4 regions of the Bradyrhizobium sp. CCBAU 11357 genome follow, and region 3 is predicted to be linked to each of the others. Evidence: riboswitches for the same ligand, from Rfam matches in the RefSeq annotation. Region 3 holds a riboswitch; each other region holds the start of a gene.
What was found. A riboswitch is a leader RNA that binds a small molecule or an ion and turns the genes downstream of it on or off. The one in region 3 is predicted to bind cobalamin.

Region 1 (3,206 bases), on a different contig from region 3:
CAACGGCCGCCTCGCGATGGACCGCGGAGATTTCGGGGCAGTTCTGGGTGACCCATTCGGGAAGCATGCTGCCTCGCTCAACGCCTGCGTTTGAGAATGTAGCTGTCCATGATCCAGCCGTGCCGCTCGCGTGCGTCCTGCCGCGCGGCGGCAATGCGTGCGCCCATTTCGGCCAGGGTGCCGGACATGAGGATCTGATCGGACATGCCGAGATAGGCACCCCACCAGATGTGAAGCCCAGCCGGATCGAGCGACTGGAACGCCGTGCCGCCGTCGAGCATCACCACGACTGTATCGACACCCGCCGGCCAGCCGCCTTCGCGCAAGCGCCGCCCCGTCGTGACCAGGAACGGCTCGCCGATGTCGTTGAGCGGCAGCGCATGCGCCGCGCACAGCGCCTGGATCGTGGTGATGCCCGGCACGACTTCGATTGTCGGCAACGGATTCAATCGCCGCGCAATGCGCAGCGAGGAATCGTAGAGCGACGGGTCGCCCCAGATCAGCAGCGCGACCTTGCCGTCACCGCCGAGATGGCTTGCAATGGTCCGCGACCACGTGGCGGCAACGGCATCGTGCCAATCGTCGACGCCCTTGCGATAGTCGGCCTCGGTCGCGTCGCGCACGGGAAGATCGAATTCGGCGATCCGCGTCGCTTTGTTGGTGAGCACGTCAGTGCAGATCGTCCGCCTGAGATCGGCGAGATCGGATTTTGCGCTTCCCTTGCGCGGGATCAGGACGAGATCGGCCGCGTTGATGGCGGCAATCGCGGCGCGCGTGAGCTGCTCGGGATCGCCGCAACCGATGCCTATCAGGGAGAGCGTGAGCATCGGGTGTGTGGGGCGGCCATGACGGCCGCCCCTTGTCTCTTAAGCCGCGTTGTGCAGGCGAGGCGTGACGAAGCCAGGCGCGGTGACACCACGCAGCGACTTCGCCAGCGCCAGCACGGCAAGATCGGCCAGCGGCTCGATCACGATGACCAGTGCGTAGGACGCCGCGAAGGTCGCGATGCTGGCGAGGTTGCTCATGGCGAAACCGGAACCATAAAGCGCCCAGAACGCCACCCACGCGATCACGCCGGCCTGGTAGGTCGTCGAAAGCGCCAGCGCCTGCCGATACTTCAAATCAACATAGGCGCTGTTGCGCGAAATGATCCGGGCAGCGATTGCCTGGATCGCGAACAGTGGCACCAGCAGCGTCGTGACGTTCATGCCATATTGCGGGATGTCAGCGGGCTCGAAGAAAACGCCCTGGAGCAGCAGGCCGAGCGCAAGGCCGAAGGCCGCGGGAGCCGCGCCGAACAGCAGGAACAGGGTCGAGCCGAGAATGAAGTGCACCTCGGAAACGCCGACCGGGAAGTGCGGCAGGATCTCGAAGAACACGAACACGAGGGCCGTCGTGGCCAGCGTCCGCGCGGCGAACGACACGACGCCCTGCTCGCGCACGGTCTCGACCGCAAGCTTCAAGGCAACGCCGCCTGCGGCGATTCCGGTTGCGTAACTCAACACGAGCTTGGCGCCCGTCACGACGCCGGGTTCGATATGCATGGCTCAATTCCTTCCTGCCGTCACACCCGACGGCCTTGGCCTCAAAACATGCACGGCCGGTCTCCTGGCTCGCGGTTCACTGGGTTCTCCGGCCTTCCCGGACCTTGCGGACCAGTGGCGGTTCGGAGCCCCTCACCGCTTACAGTCGCGGGGGCGGCTGGGGTTTTGGGCGCCGCAACTGGGTCCGCCCATCCCCATTCCCGATTATGCTCCGGCGCTTTGCGCCGCGTCGAGCACCATGCCGCTCTTGTGTGCCCCTTTCGCATTGCGGGCGTCAAGGGGCGAACCGCTGCCGGAGCCGTCATGCCGGATATTCTCCCGCCAGCGCGCCGAACAGGATCACGGCGGCGGTGGAAGCGGCACCGCCGCGGCCAAGCTGCTCGGCAAGCTCGGCAATCGTGGTACGGACCAGCCGTTCGTCGGGACGCCCGAGAGATTCGGCGAACAGCGCCGGGGTGCTGGGGGCGAGACCGTGCGCGATCAATTTTGCGGCAAGCGCCGGAAAGGTGCGCCGGCCCATATAGACGACGGTCGTGGCCTCGGGATCAGCCAGCGCCGCCCAATTCAAATTCGGCGGCAGCTCGCCTGTGACGTCGGCCCCGGTGATGAACTGCACCCGGCGGGAGGTATGCCGGCGGGTCAAGGGAATGCCGGCCTGGGCGGCGGCGACACAGGCGGATGTGACGCCGGGAACGATCTCGTAGCCGATGCCGGCCTCGCGCAGCGTTTCCAGCTCCTCCTCGAGCCGACCGAAAATGCCGGCATCGCCGGACTTGAGGCGCACCACGCGCGCGCCGGTTGCGGCGTAGTCGACCAGGAGACGGTTGACGTGGTGCTGCTTGGTCGAAGGACGCCCGGCCCGCTTCCCCACCGCGACGAGATTGGCACCGGGCCGGGCAAGATCGAGGATCGCGCCGGAGGCAAGATCGTCGTAGAGCACGACATCGGCCTCGCGCAGCCGCGCGGCACCCTTCACCGTGAGGAACTCGGGATCGCCGGGACCGGCGGACACGAAAGAGACGAAGCCGCTCACCGGTCCTCCGCGATCAGATGGAAGAACGTGCCGGTGGCATGGCCACGGCGCGAGCCGGTCTCTGCAATGACTGTGCCGGTGGCGTCGTGCACGACCGCGAGCGGCGTATCGGGCTGGGTGAGGATGGTCGAATAGTGGAACTCGTGGCCGCGCAGGCGCGCACCCGGCCGATGCCCCGGCATCGGCGCGGCGAGTTCGGCCAGACGATAGCCGAGATGCATGCGGCGCTTGGCAAAGCTGGTCTCCAGGCCGAGCAGCCCCGTCATCTCATGGCTGATACCGTCGGCGTCGGTGAGGCCTGCGCCCAGCACCATATAGCCTCCGCATTCGCCATGCACGGGCCGTGTCTCGGCGAAAGCGCGCAAGGAGCTGCGAAAGCGCGCATTGGCCGCGATCTTTCCGGCATGCAGCTCGGGATAGCCGCCCGGCAGCCAGCACACGTCGGCGCTCGCATCGGGCGCTTCGTCGGCCAGCGGCGAGAACGGCACGATCTCGGCGCCCGCCGCGCGCCAGGCTTCCAGCATGTGCGGATAGACGAAGGAGAATGCCGCATCGCGGGCCAGCGCGATGCGCTGGCCGGGCGGCGTTACGCTCATGTCGTTCGCCGCAGCTTGCGGCGACCATTTGCC
Region 2 (3,206 bases), on a different contig from region 3:
GCGGTTGGGATCGACCAGCGAAACGGAATCCCCGGGAAAGTTTGCCGCGCCGGGCCTGACGAAATCGAGATAGCTCGACGACAGCGTCGTGACCAGCCGGTTGTCGAAGCCCGCAATATTTGTGTCCCAGATCAGGTCGGTGATGTTGCCGACCAGCCGCTGGCTATGGGCGACATAGAAGCGCTCGCGATCGACCAGGTTCGTGGTGGAGTTGAATGCCTCGATCTCGTTGTTGAACCAGGTCCGTTCGGCGCCATAGCCATAGGCCTGACTTTTCACCGTGAGGTCAGGCGCGAGCTTCAGCTCGAAGCCGCCGCGCAGCCACACTTCCTGCGCCAGGTTGCGGTTATCGAGAACGTTGTAATTGGTGTTGAAGGTGCGGTCGTCGATGGTGACGGCACCGAGATTGGTACCGTTGTAGTTCGAGACGTAATTGCCGGAGACGATCCCCGTCGTCGCATGCGAACCGCTGAAGGCGACCGGCACCAGCGGCGCGCCCCAATAGGCCTTCGAGCGGTCTTCGCGATACTCGACCGCACCCCAGATCTTGAGGCTGTCGGAGACCCGGTAATTGAGCTGGCCGGACGTGCCGAACGTCTTGACGTTGGTGTCGTCGGCAAAGCCGTTCAGCGTGGAACGGCTGATGTCGAAGCGATAGTCCATCCCTTGCACATTGGTGCTGCCGCCGGAGCCGTAATGGGCCCGGAACGAATTCAGCGAATCCCAGGAGAAATTTGCCTCGTTGCGGATCGCTCCGGTGTGCGGCTGCTTGGTGACGAAGTTGATGGCGCCTCCCGCGGCACCCTCGCCCGAGATCAGCGAGGCAGGTCCTTTGAGGAATTCCACGGCCTCCAGATTGGCGGTGTCGACGATCCGCGAGGTCATGTTCTGCGGACCGATCTTGATGCCGTTGTAGAGCGTGTTGATCTGGCTGTTGGTGAAGCCGCGCATCGAGAAGGCGGAAGGTTCGGCCGGGTTGTCGCCGGAGGTGACGCCGACGGCGCCCTGCGCCACCTCGGACACGGTGCGATAGCCCTGCTCGCGCATGGTTTCGGCCGAGATCACCTCGACGGTCGCGGGCGTCTGCCGCACCGTCAGGCCGAGCCTCGAGGCGCTTTCGGCAACGGCATTGGTGTTGAGCGGCGTTTGCGCCGTCGAATCCGGCATGACGGGTTTTGGCGCTGCCGATACGGCCGCCGGCCTGCGCGCTGCCGCGCGGCGCGCGCTCGCCGCCTCTCCTGCTGCCGGTCTGGCCGGCTTGCGCGCCTGGGCGGGCGACACCTCGACGGGTGGCAGCGGCTCTCGGACCTGCTGCGCCAGAGCGGCAGGCGGATCGAGAACGGCGAAGGACGTGAACGCGGCGGAAACCAGCAGGACGCGGCGCGGTCGTGCGATACGGATGGAAGACACGGTACTAAACCTCGGTATGACGTCAGTGGCACGTCACAGCGAACGAGGTCTCACCTTTTGGCCTTGCAGCCGTCCGATGAAGCCGAATGTCTGTACTCCCCGACCGACATCTTCGCGTGTGACCACGGCTGACGGCAGGTCTCCTGGCTCGCGGGTCGTGACCTCTTCGTCGCCTTCCCGGGACCGAGGACCCAGTGGCTCGTGACGAAGGATTCACCGCTCACAGTTGCGGGGGCAGCCGCGGCATTGGGGACAATTTTCCCCGCACCGCATTCCCTTTTCATTCCCTCTCGGGAAAACCGTCGCGAGCATCTAGGATTACCACCAAGACAGAGTCAATGTGCCAGTTGCGGCGTCGTGGCAACAGCGACAAGCTTCCTTGGAGATGAGCATGGAAGGCGAGACCTTCCTCTGGTTGATACGGCACGCGGTTGTCGCGGGCGTAGCCGGGACGATCCATGCAGCCGATGCGCCGGCCGATCTCGGCGATCGCGCGGCATTGGCGGCTCTCAAGCAGCGCTTGCCCGCGGATGTCGCAAGCTATGCCAGCCCATCGCGGCGCACGGTCGAGACGGCGCGCGCGCTGGGGCTGGAACCGGAGCTGGTCAGCGAATTCCAGGAGCAGGATTTCGGCGATTGGACCGGCCATCGGCATGACGAGCTCGCCGCAACCGGCGGCGAGATCTACGCGCAGTTCTGGCGCGATCCGGCGCGCGGACGACCGCCGAATGGCGAAAGCTTTGCGGATCAGGTCGCCCGCGTCCGGCTCGGCCTGTCGCGGATCGGCCCAGGCTCCGCAGCGCTGGTGGTGCATTCCGGCACCATCCGCGCCGCGCTCTGCATCGCGCTCGATCTCGCACCGGAAGCGGCGTTGCGCTTCGTGATCGATCCGTTGTCGCTGACCCGGATCGACCGGCTCGCCAGCGGCTGGCGCGTCGTCTCCGTCAATCAGCGGATCAGCTAGGCCTGTCAGGCACATTGGCCTGCGCAAAGGTCGCCATGCCGTTGTGAAGTGCGCAGGCCGAGCGCACCAGCGGCAGCGCAATGGCGGCGCCCGATCCCTCGCCGAGCCTGAGATCGAGGCTGATCAGCGGCTGCACGTTCAGCGCGCGCAACACCAGCCGATGTCCTTGCTCCGCCGATTGATGCGAGGGCAACAGGAACGGCAGGCAGGAGGGATTGAGGCGCGCCGCCGCCAGCGCCGCCACCGAGACGATGAAGCCGTCGATCAACACGGGAATGCGGCGTTGCGCGGCCGCGATGATCGCGCCCGAGATCGCCGCGATTTCGAGGCCGCCGACCGCGCACAGGATTGTCTCGACCGAGGCTGCGGCGACGCGATGGCGCGCGATCGCCGCATCGATCACCCGCGCCTTGTGCGCGCGGCCGGCCGCATCGATGCCGGTGCCGCTGCCCGCGATCTCCCCGGCGCTCACACCGAGCAGGCTCGCAGCAATCGCCGCCGATGTCGTGGTGTTGCCGATCCCCATCTCGCCGAAGATCAACAGATCAGGCCGGCTGGCCTCGGCGCGAACCACCGCGCGCTGGCCGGCCGCGAAGGCGAAGGCCAATTCCGCCGGGGTGAGCGCGGCCTCGGCACTGAAATCGCGCGTACCGCTGCGCGGCTTGTCGGTGACTACTCCGGACATCTGCTCCTGGGACAGCGTACCGGCATCGACGACCTCGAGGCTCGAACCCAGCTCGCGCGCCAGCACGGAGATCGCGGCGCCACCGGAGGCAAAATTCGCCATCATCGCGATGGTGACGGCTTGCGGATAGGCCGACACGCCCTGCGC
Region 3 (3,206 bases):
ATGCGGAAGCAATCTCCCGCCCAATCGAGATATGCCTTCCACTCCGATCGGCGCAATGGCAATCCTTCCCGGAGTGCCGCTTCGTCGATCTGGATCATGGCCGCACCGGCATTCTCGAGATCGCGGACTTCGTCGCGGATCGCGAGCGCAAGCTGACGGCAGACCTCGCTTCTAGGAATATCATCGCGAACAAACGACCAGTTCAGGATGGTCACCGGTCCGGTCAACATCGCCTTCATTGGCTTGCTAGTTAGTGATTGCGCATAGCGCCACCAGTCCACGGTGATCGGCTTCGACCGCACTACATCGCCAAACAGGATCGGGGGCCTGACGCAGCGCGAACCATAAGACTGTACCCATCCCTTCCTGATAAATAGGAAGCCGCCGAGTTGCTCGCCAAAGTACTGCACCATGTCATTGCGCTCAAATTCGCCGTGCACGAGGACGTCAAGACCGATGTCCTCCTGCCAATGTACGGCGCGGGCTATCTCCTCCTTGATGAACCTCTCGTATTGTTCGTCGCTCATCGCGCCTAGCGCATGCGCCGCACGAGCATTTCGAACGTCTGCGGTCTGCGGAAACGATCCGATTGTCGTGGTGGGAAAAGCTGGTAGTCCAAAGCGTGCCCTTTGGATCTCGGAACGACGGGCGAATGGGCTTGCGCGCTGGCGCATCGTCTGGTCGATTGCCCTCATCCGGGTAGCGAGATTGGCATCATGGATCTTCGGCGAAGTCCGGCGGGCAGTCGCAGCGCATTCCGAATCGGCGAGAGGTAGCCCAACATTCTGGTCGCCAGCGAGTGCTCGCGCCAGGATCGCAAGCTCACGCATCTTCTGAACAGAGAAAGCAAGCCAGCTCCTGACGTCGGACGAGAGCCCGGTCTCGAGTTCAACATCGACCGGCACGTGAAGCAGCGAGCAGGATGGAGCGAGCTGTACACGGTGCTTGCCGAGCTTCGCAATCGCGGGCTCCAGCCGCTGACGGAGCGACCACAAGTCCGACCGCCATACATTCCGGCCGTCGATGACACCGAGCGACATGACGAGATCACTTCGGCCGACAGCGACGATTTTATCCAACAACTCTGGCGCTCGAACCAGATCAAAGTGCAGACCGGAAACCGGGAGGCTCAATGCGGTATCCAGATTGTCGCCTGGCTCGCCGAAATAGCTGGCAACCATGATCTTGATAGCCGGTCCCTCTTTTGCGAACCGGTTATAGGCATGTAGCAATGATTTTCGCACCGCTTCGTCCAGATCAAGGACCAGGCAGGGCTCGTCAAACTGAACCCAACTTGCCCCTCGTTCGGCCAATTCATGCAGAACCTCGATATAGACCGGTATCAAATCATCCAGTAGCGAGAGGGGCTGGAACGCGCTATCGGCACTCTTACCGAGCTTTAGGAATGTGACGGGCCCGATCAGGACAGGGCGGGTTTGAAAGCCTAGAGCCTTTGCTTCCACATACTCTTCAATGGGCTTGCGAGAGCAAAGTCTGAACGCCTGTCCCTTGTAGAACTCGGGAACCATGTAGTGGTAGTTGGTATCAAACCACTTAGTCATTTCCTGCGCGGGTGCGCCAGACCCCCGCGGGCCCAGACCGCAATTCGCATCCTGATCGTCGCATTGTGATCCGCGAGCCATGGCGAAGTACGTCTTGAGGGAAACGGATTCTCCTTTCGAGGCGTAGATCTCCGGGATAGCGCCAACCATGACACTTGTATCGAGCACCTGATCATACAGCGAGAAGTCATTCGACGGAATGACCGTGACGCCGAGAGACTTCTGACGAGCCCAGTTCGCTGCGCGCAGGCCGGATGCGTCCTCGAGCAATTGCTGTTCGCTGATCTTTCCGGCCCAGTAGCTTTCAAGAGCGAATTTGAGCTCACGCCTTGGACCGATGCGTGGCGTACCGAGCGTAGCAACCGGAAGAGAGAGAAGAGACATAGTGTTAACCCCTGTTGGGGACAGAGGCCAAGGCGGACGCAGGCAGAGGAAGTCGCGCGGGCGACGGCTGCTTGGCGCACCACCGAGACACCCCGCCCGTGGACCAATCTATCGTCGGGGCAGGTCTCCTGGCTCGCTGGTCATCGCTGCTGTCCGGCCTTCCGGAAGCCGTGCGGGCTTCAGTGACATCGTTGGACAGTAGCTCGCCGCTCACAGTTGCGGGGGCAGCGCCGGCATTTGGACCGGCTTCCCTCTTAGCTCCGGATCAAGTGGGATTCGGAGAACCTCGACGACTTGGATTATCGGCAGGAGAATTCTTCGGTCAACCTCTCAGATTATGTGCCACGCTAATCTGCGACATCTACTAGGCGAATGACCGTGCATCTCTATGATTCTCTAAACAGAACTGTCGCAATCAGAGATGTCCTTGTCAGATGTCGGAGTGCGACGCGGAGCTGCCTTGAGGCGACGCCGCCCGCCCCATCAATGAAAGGGACAAAACCAGCCCGCGGGGCGGCGATTACCGCCGTTTCGAGCAGAATGCATTCGATGCGGCTTCCGATTTCCAGCGGTTCGCCCAGCACATCCACTGGCCAGCTATTTTCTCGACTAAAGGATTCCCATTGAACACGTCAAGGCAGCCGGTGCAATCTGGCAACATGCGCGGCGAGCAGGTTGATTTTCGTGCCAGCCAGGCGTCAAAGTTCGTCGATTAAGTCGGCTTCGTATCGCCAGTCATCATGTAGGCCGAACGCCGACGGCAACTATAGCGAACCACACCGTTCAATGACGGCAAACGCACTCCAGATTCTCATCAGGCACTTGGCATTGAGGCGTTCACCTCTTCCGCACACTATCTTGTGCGGGACAAGGATGCACAATCTTGTGCGGGACAAGGATGCACAAACTGCGGCCGATACACTGAATGGAAACATCGAAAGGTGCGCAGGTCGGAAAGTCGACAAGAGGGACATAAAACCCGTGCAAATCTCCGCCTGCTGCCTGGCACGAAGAATGCAAGCCCCTCGACATGCCCAGTCTCTTCTGCTGAGGATGTCCAGCTCAGCCAATTGACGCTGTCGCCGGCTAGGGAAGTTAGCGGCGCGTGACATGGAGGGGAGCGCCTGCCCGCGGGACAGCCGCGGGTGCCCCGTCGCGTCTCCGTAAACTTCTCGCGCTCGCTCATAGCAGGTTCAAGGTTGCCCGCTTTGAAAGATGTACGGATGAAACGTGATAGGCCGAGGGTTATGAAGAGAATGT
Region 4 (3,206 bases), on a different contig from region 3:
GCCATGACACTTTCCATTGGAATGCCCTTGGCCTGCAGGAAAGAGTGGAAGCCCATGACGCCGAGGCCGACGGAGCGCTCACGCAGGGCAGCGTAGCGGGCACGCTTCATGCCGTCCGGCGCCACCGTGATGAAGTGCGTGAGCACGTTGTCTAGGAAGCGCATGACGTCCTCGATGAAGGTGGGCTCCTCATTCCACTGGTCCCAGGTCTCGAGGTTGAGCGACGACAGGCAGCACACCGCGGTGCGCTCCTCGCCGCGATGATCGATGCCGGTCGACAGGGTAATCTCGCTGCACAGGTTGGAGGTCGAGACCTTGAGGCCGAGCTCGCGCTGGTGCTTGGGGAGCGCACGGCTCACGGTGTCGATGAACAAGAGATAAGGCTCGCCGGTCTGCAGCCGATTCTCAAGGATGCGTTGCCTCAGCTGGCGGGCATCGATCTCGCGGACGACCTCGTTAGTCTTCGGGCTGCGCAGAGCGAATGCGGTGCCGGCGCCCACGGCACACATGAACGCGTCGGTGACGTTGATGCCGTGATGTAGGTTGAGGCTCTTGCGGCTGAAGTCACCAGACGCCTTGCGGATCTCGAGGAACTCCTCGATCTCGGGATGGTGGATATCGAGATAGACCGCCGCCGAGCCGCGCCGCAAGGAGCCCTGGCTGATCGCCAGCGTGAGGCCGTCCGTGACGTGGATGAACGGGATGATGCCCGAGGTGACGCCGCCCCTCGCCTTCTCGCCGATTGAGCGAACATTACCCCAGTAGGTGCCGATGCCGCCGCCATTGGAAGCAAGCCAGACGTTCTCGTTCCAGGTGCCGACGATGCCTTCGAGCGAGTCCGACACTGAGTTAAGGAAGCAGGAGATCGGCAGGCCGCGCGTGGTCCCGCCGTTGGAGAGCACCGGTGTGGCCGGCATGAACCACAGCCGAGACATCGCATCATAGAGACGTTGGGCATGCGCTACATCGTCCGCGAAAGCGCAAGACACCCGCACGAACATGTCCTGGTAAGTTTCGCCGGCGAGCAGATAACGGTTGGTCAGCGTCAGCTTGCCGAATGATGTCAACAAGTCGTCGCGAGACGGATCGAGCGTGAGGTCGGCCGGCTTTGGCGATGGCGCGAGGGGCCACGGCAGCGGAGCCGGCGATGGCGAAAGGGGCACCAGACACGGCTCAGGCGCGGCAGGCTTCGCCTGCGCTAGGCGCGGCCGCACACTCGGTGACGCGACGAGATGACCATGCTGATCGAAATCGTAAGACGGCGACATCGGCAACCCCGCGATGTTTGAGGCTGGGGGCCGTGCGGACGACTTGCGAGGAGATCGGACAAATATCACCAGCTGCAAGCGACCCACCGGGGCACCCCGCCCGAGGACTTTCGTTCAGTCGCGGCAGGTCTCCTGGCTCGCGGGTCGCTGGGGCTGTCGGCCTTCCCAGCGCTGTCGCGCCAGTGACCATGATGACAACCGCTCGCCGCTTACAGTTGCGGGGGCAGCCTCGGAATAGCCGTTGCCGGCGCACCGGGTTCCCTCTTAGCTTCCATCCTACGAGATGCGGGAATGGAAGACCGTGACGGGCTACATATAGGCGCCACTCGCGGAGATTCGTCAAGGCGGCGCCGTCAAGTTAACGAATTGGAGCAGCCCCGAGGTCAAGGTTCGGCGAGCGTTGTCGTGGAGATCTCGCGCCAAGTCGCAAAGGCTCGCTCGCGCGAAACACGACGGAAGTCGGCAGTGACGGCTCCGAGAGAGAGGATGTGGAAAAGGTTCGTGACCTGATCATGAACTGACAGAAAAATTGAGCCTGACGGGACGATTTGAAACGCTTCATGATCCGATCGCGTCGCCTGTTACCCTTGCGGCGTTCGTGGTCTGGACTATCCCTTCACCCGGCGATGTCCGCTGTAGGTGCTTCCCGTCGAGTCTCCACCCCTCCCCTGGCAGGGGCTTGGCTCGGGGAATCACTTTCCAACTGAAAGTGCCTTATGTGATGGGCTACGCGACCGTGGGGCTCGCAGGCGGCGTGGTCGCGCGCTTTGTTACGATTCCAAAAGCTGCTTGGCTTGCCTCCATGAACATCGGAAGGACGAGAAACATATATCCAAACCGCGTCTCGATAATACCGGAATGGTCACGCCGTTAGGGTGCAATGCGCCTACATTCACCGGAGGAGGCTTTGATCTGCAAGAAGTCTCGCTTGAAGTCGTCCGCAGTGCGGTCGGATTGCTCTCAGAAGGGAAGTAGGACCCCGGCACCTGGCAAGTGTCTATCCTGACACTGCAAGGCCAAAACAGAGCACGTGTACTGCCACGCTGGGAGCGTTTGATTGCCCCCACATCGACGCTGTTGGGCCGGGGAATGAACGTCTTGCTTTCTTCGCACGTGATGCGGGCAATGTGCAAATTTGCTTGCGAATTTGTCCCCCCTTGAGAATGGCGGAGTTCTTCTCGGCTGGGCGCGTGGGGAAAGACCGGGTGGTAGTCGACCTTCGCGGTCCCGGCCCGCACGCCCTTCACGGGCGACACTGTTTCGTGCCTGATCACGCTTGGCAGGTCGCAGAGATACGGCGGGCTTTTCAGGATAGCACGGGTGACGTTGATTACCTCGGCGATCGGCACTCGCATCCCGGTGGCGCCGCGGCAATGAGCGATCTGGGCTCGGCTACGCTGCGGCGCATTGCCCGCCGCGTGAAGGAGCCGCTCATGCTGATCGTGGCAGGCAGCGAGATCAATCAAGACTGGTCGGCGCGTTGTTGGAAAGGGCGCATTGATGGGTGATTTCTGAGGCGCCGCTTGGAGGCACAACCACAGGAGCTAAAATTGTTCGATCCGCCACACGATTGGGCGACCGTCCGTCACGCTGTATGAGCCGACGCTTACTTGGCGTGTAAGTCGCTCGGATGAATTGGACCAGTTCGGAACATCAAGGGCGAGCCCAATGCCTACCAGCCGAAGGAGTTGATGCCCTGAAGCGCGGTCGCTAGGGCAGAGTGTATTTTCGAGGTATCAAGGCCGAACATGGGTGATGTGCGGATTCGTAATGGAAAAGCCGCGGCAACGCGGCTCGGATCAAGTCATGCTGCTACCGTGAGGGACCATGACGAATTGGACGATCGAACGCATGGTTTACCGCAAGGCGCGCCGACGTGAGGTGTTCGTCGGCCATCGCATCAGTTCGGACGGCGGTAAGTCGTGGATCGAAGAAGGC

Region 1: another riboswitch for cobalamin. It lies ahead of XI05_RS38180 (energy-coupling factor ABC transporter permease); the one in region 3 lies ahead of metE (5-methyltetrahydropteroyltriglutamate--homocysteine S-methyltransferase).
Region 2: another riboswitch for cobalamin. It lies ahead of XI05_RS38200 (TonB-dependent receptor); the one in region 3 lies ahead of metE (5-methyltetrahydropteroyltriglutamate--homocysteine S-methyltransferase).
Region 4: another riboswitch for cobalamin. It lies ahead of XI05_RS01060 (ribonucleoside-diphosphate reductase subunit alpha); the one in region 3 lies ahead of metE (5-methyltetrahydropteroyltriglutamate--homocysteine S-methyltransferase).

Annotation. Positions count from the first base shown of each region.
Region 1 covers NZ_LBJW01000113.1:515,070-518,275, reverse strand. Annotated here, with positions in the region: gene cobT (nicotinate-nucleotide--dimethylbenzimidazole phosphoribosyltransferase) at 1-67, opposite strand, end outside; gene cobF (precorrin-6A synthase (deacetylating)) at 78-827, opposite strand; gene XI05_RS38180 (energy-coupling factor ABC transporter permease) at 867-1,544, opposite strand; cobalamin riboswitch at 1,582-1,800, opposite strand; gene cobA (uroporphyrinogen-III C-methyltransferase) at 1,846-2,577, opposite strand; gene XI05_RS38170 (cobyrinate a,c-diamide synthase) at 2,574-3,206, opposite strand, start outside.
Region 2 covers NZ_LBJW01000113.1:518,422-521,627, reverse strand. Annotated here, with positions in the region: gene XI05_RS38200 (TonB-dependent receptor) at 1-1,410, opposite strand, end outside; cobalamin riboswitch at 1,527-1,729, opposite strand; gene XI05_RS38195 (histidine phosphatase family protein) at 1,802-2,374, shown strand; gene cobT (nicotinate-nucleotide--dimethylbenzimidazole phosphoribosyltransferase) at 2,367-3,206, opposite strand, start outside.
Region 3 covers NZ_LBJW01000080.1:13,784-16,989, reverse strand. Annotated here, with positions in the region: gene metE (5-methyltetrahydropteroyltriglutamate--homocysteine S-methyltransferase) at 1-1,946, opposite strand, end outside; cobalamin riboswitch at 2,048-2,250, opposite strand.
Region 4 covers NZ_LBJW01000007.1:2,546-5,751, reverse strand. Annotated here, with positions in the region: gene XI05_RS01060 (ribonucleoside-diphosphate reductase subunit alpha) at 1-1,070, opposite strand, end outside; cobalamin riboswitch at 1,374-1,587, opposite strand; partial or broken gene XI05_RS01055 (IS6 family transposase) at 1,652-1,848, opposite strand; gene XI05_RS01050 (hypothetical protein) at 2,642-2,776, shown strand; gene XI05_RS01045 (hypothetical protein) at 3,096-3,206, shown strand, end outside.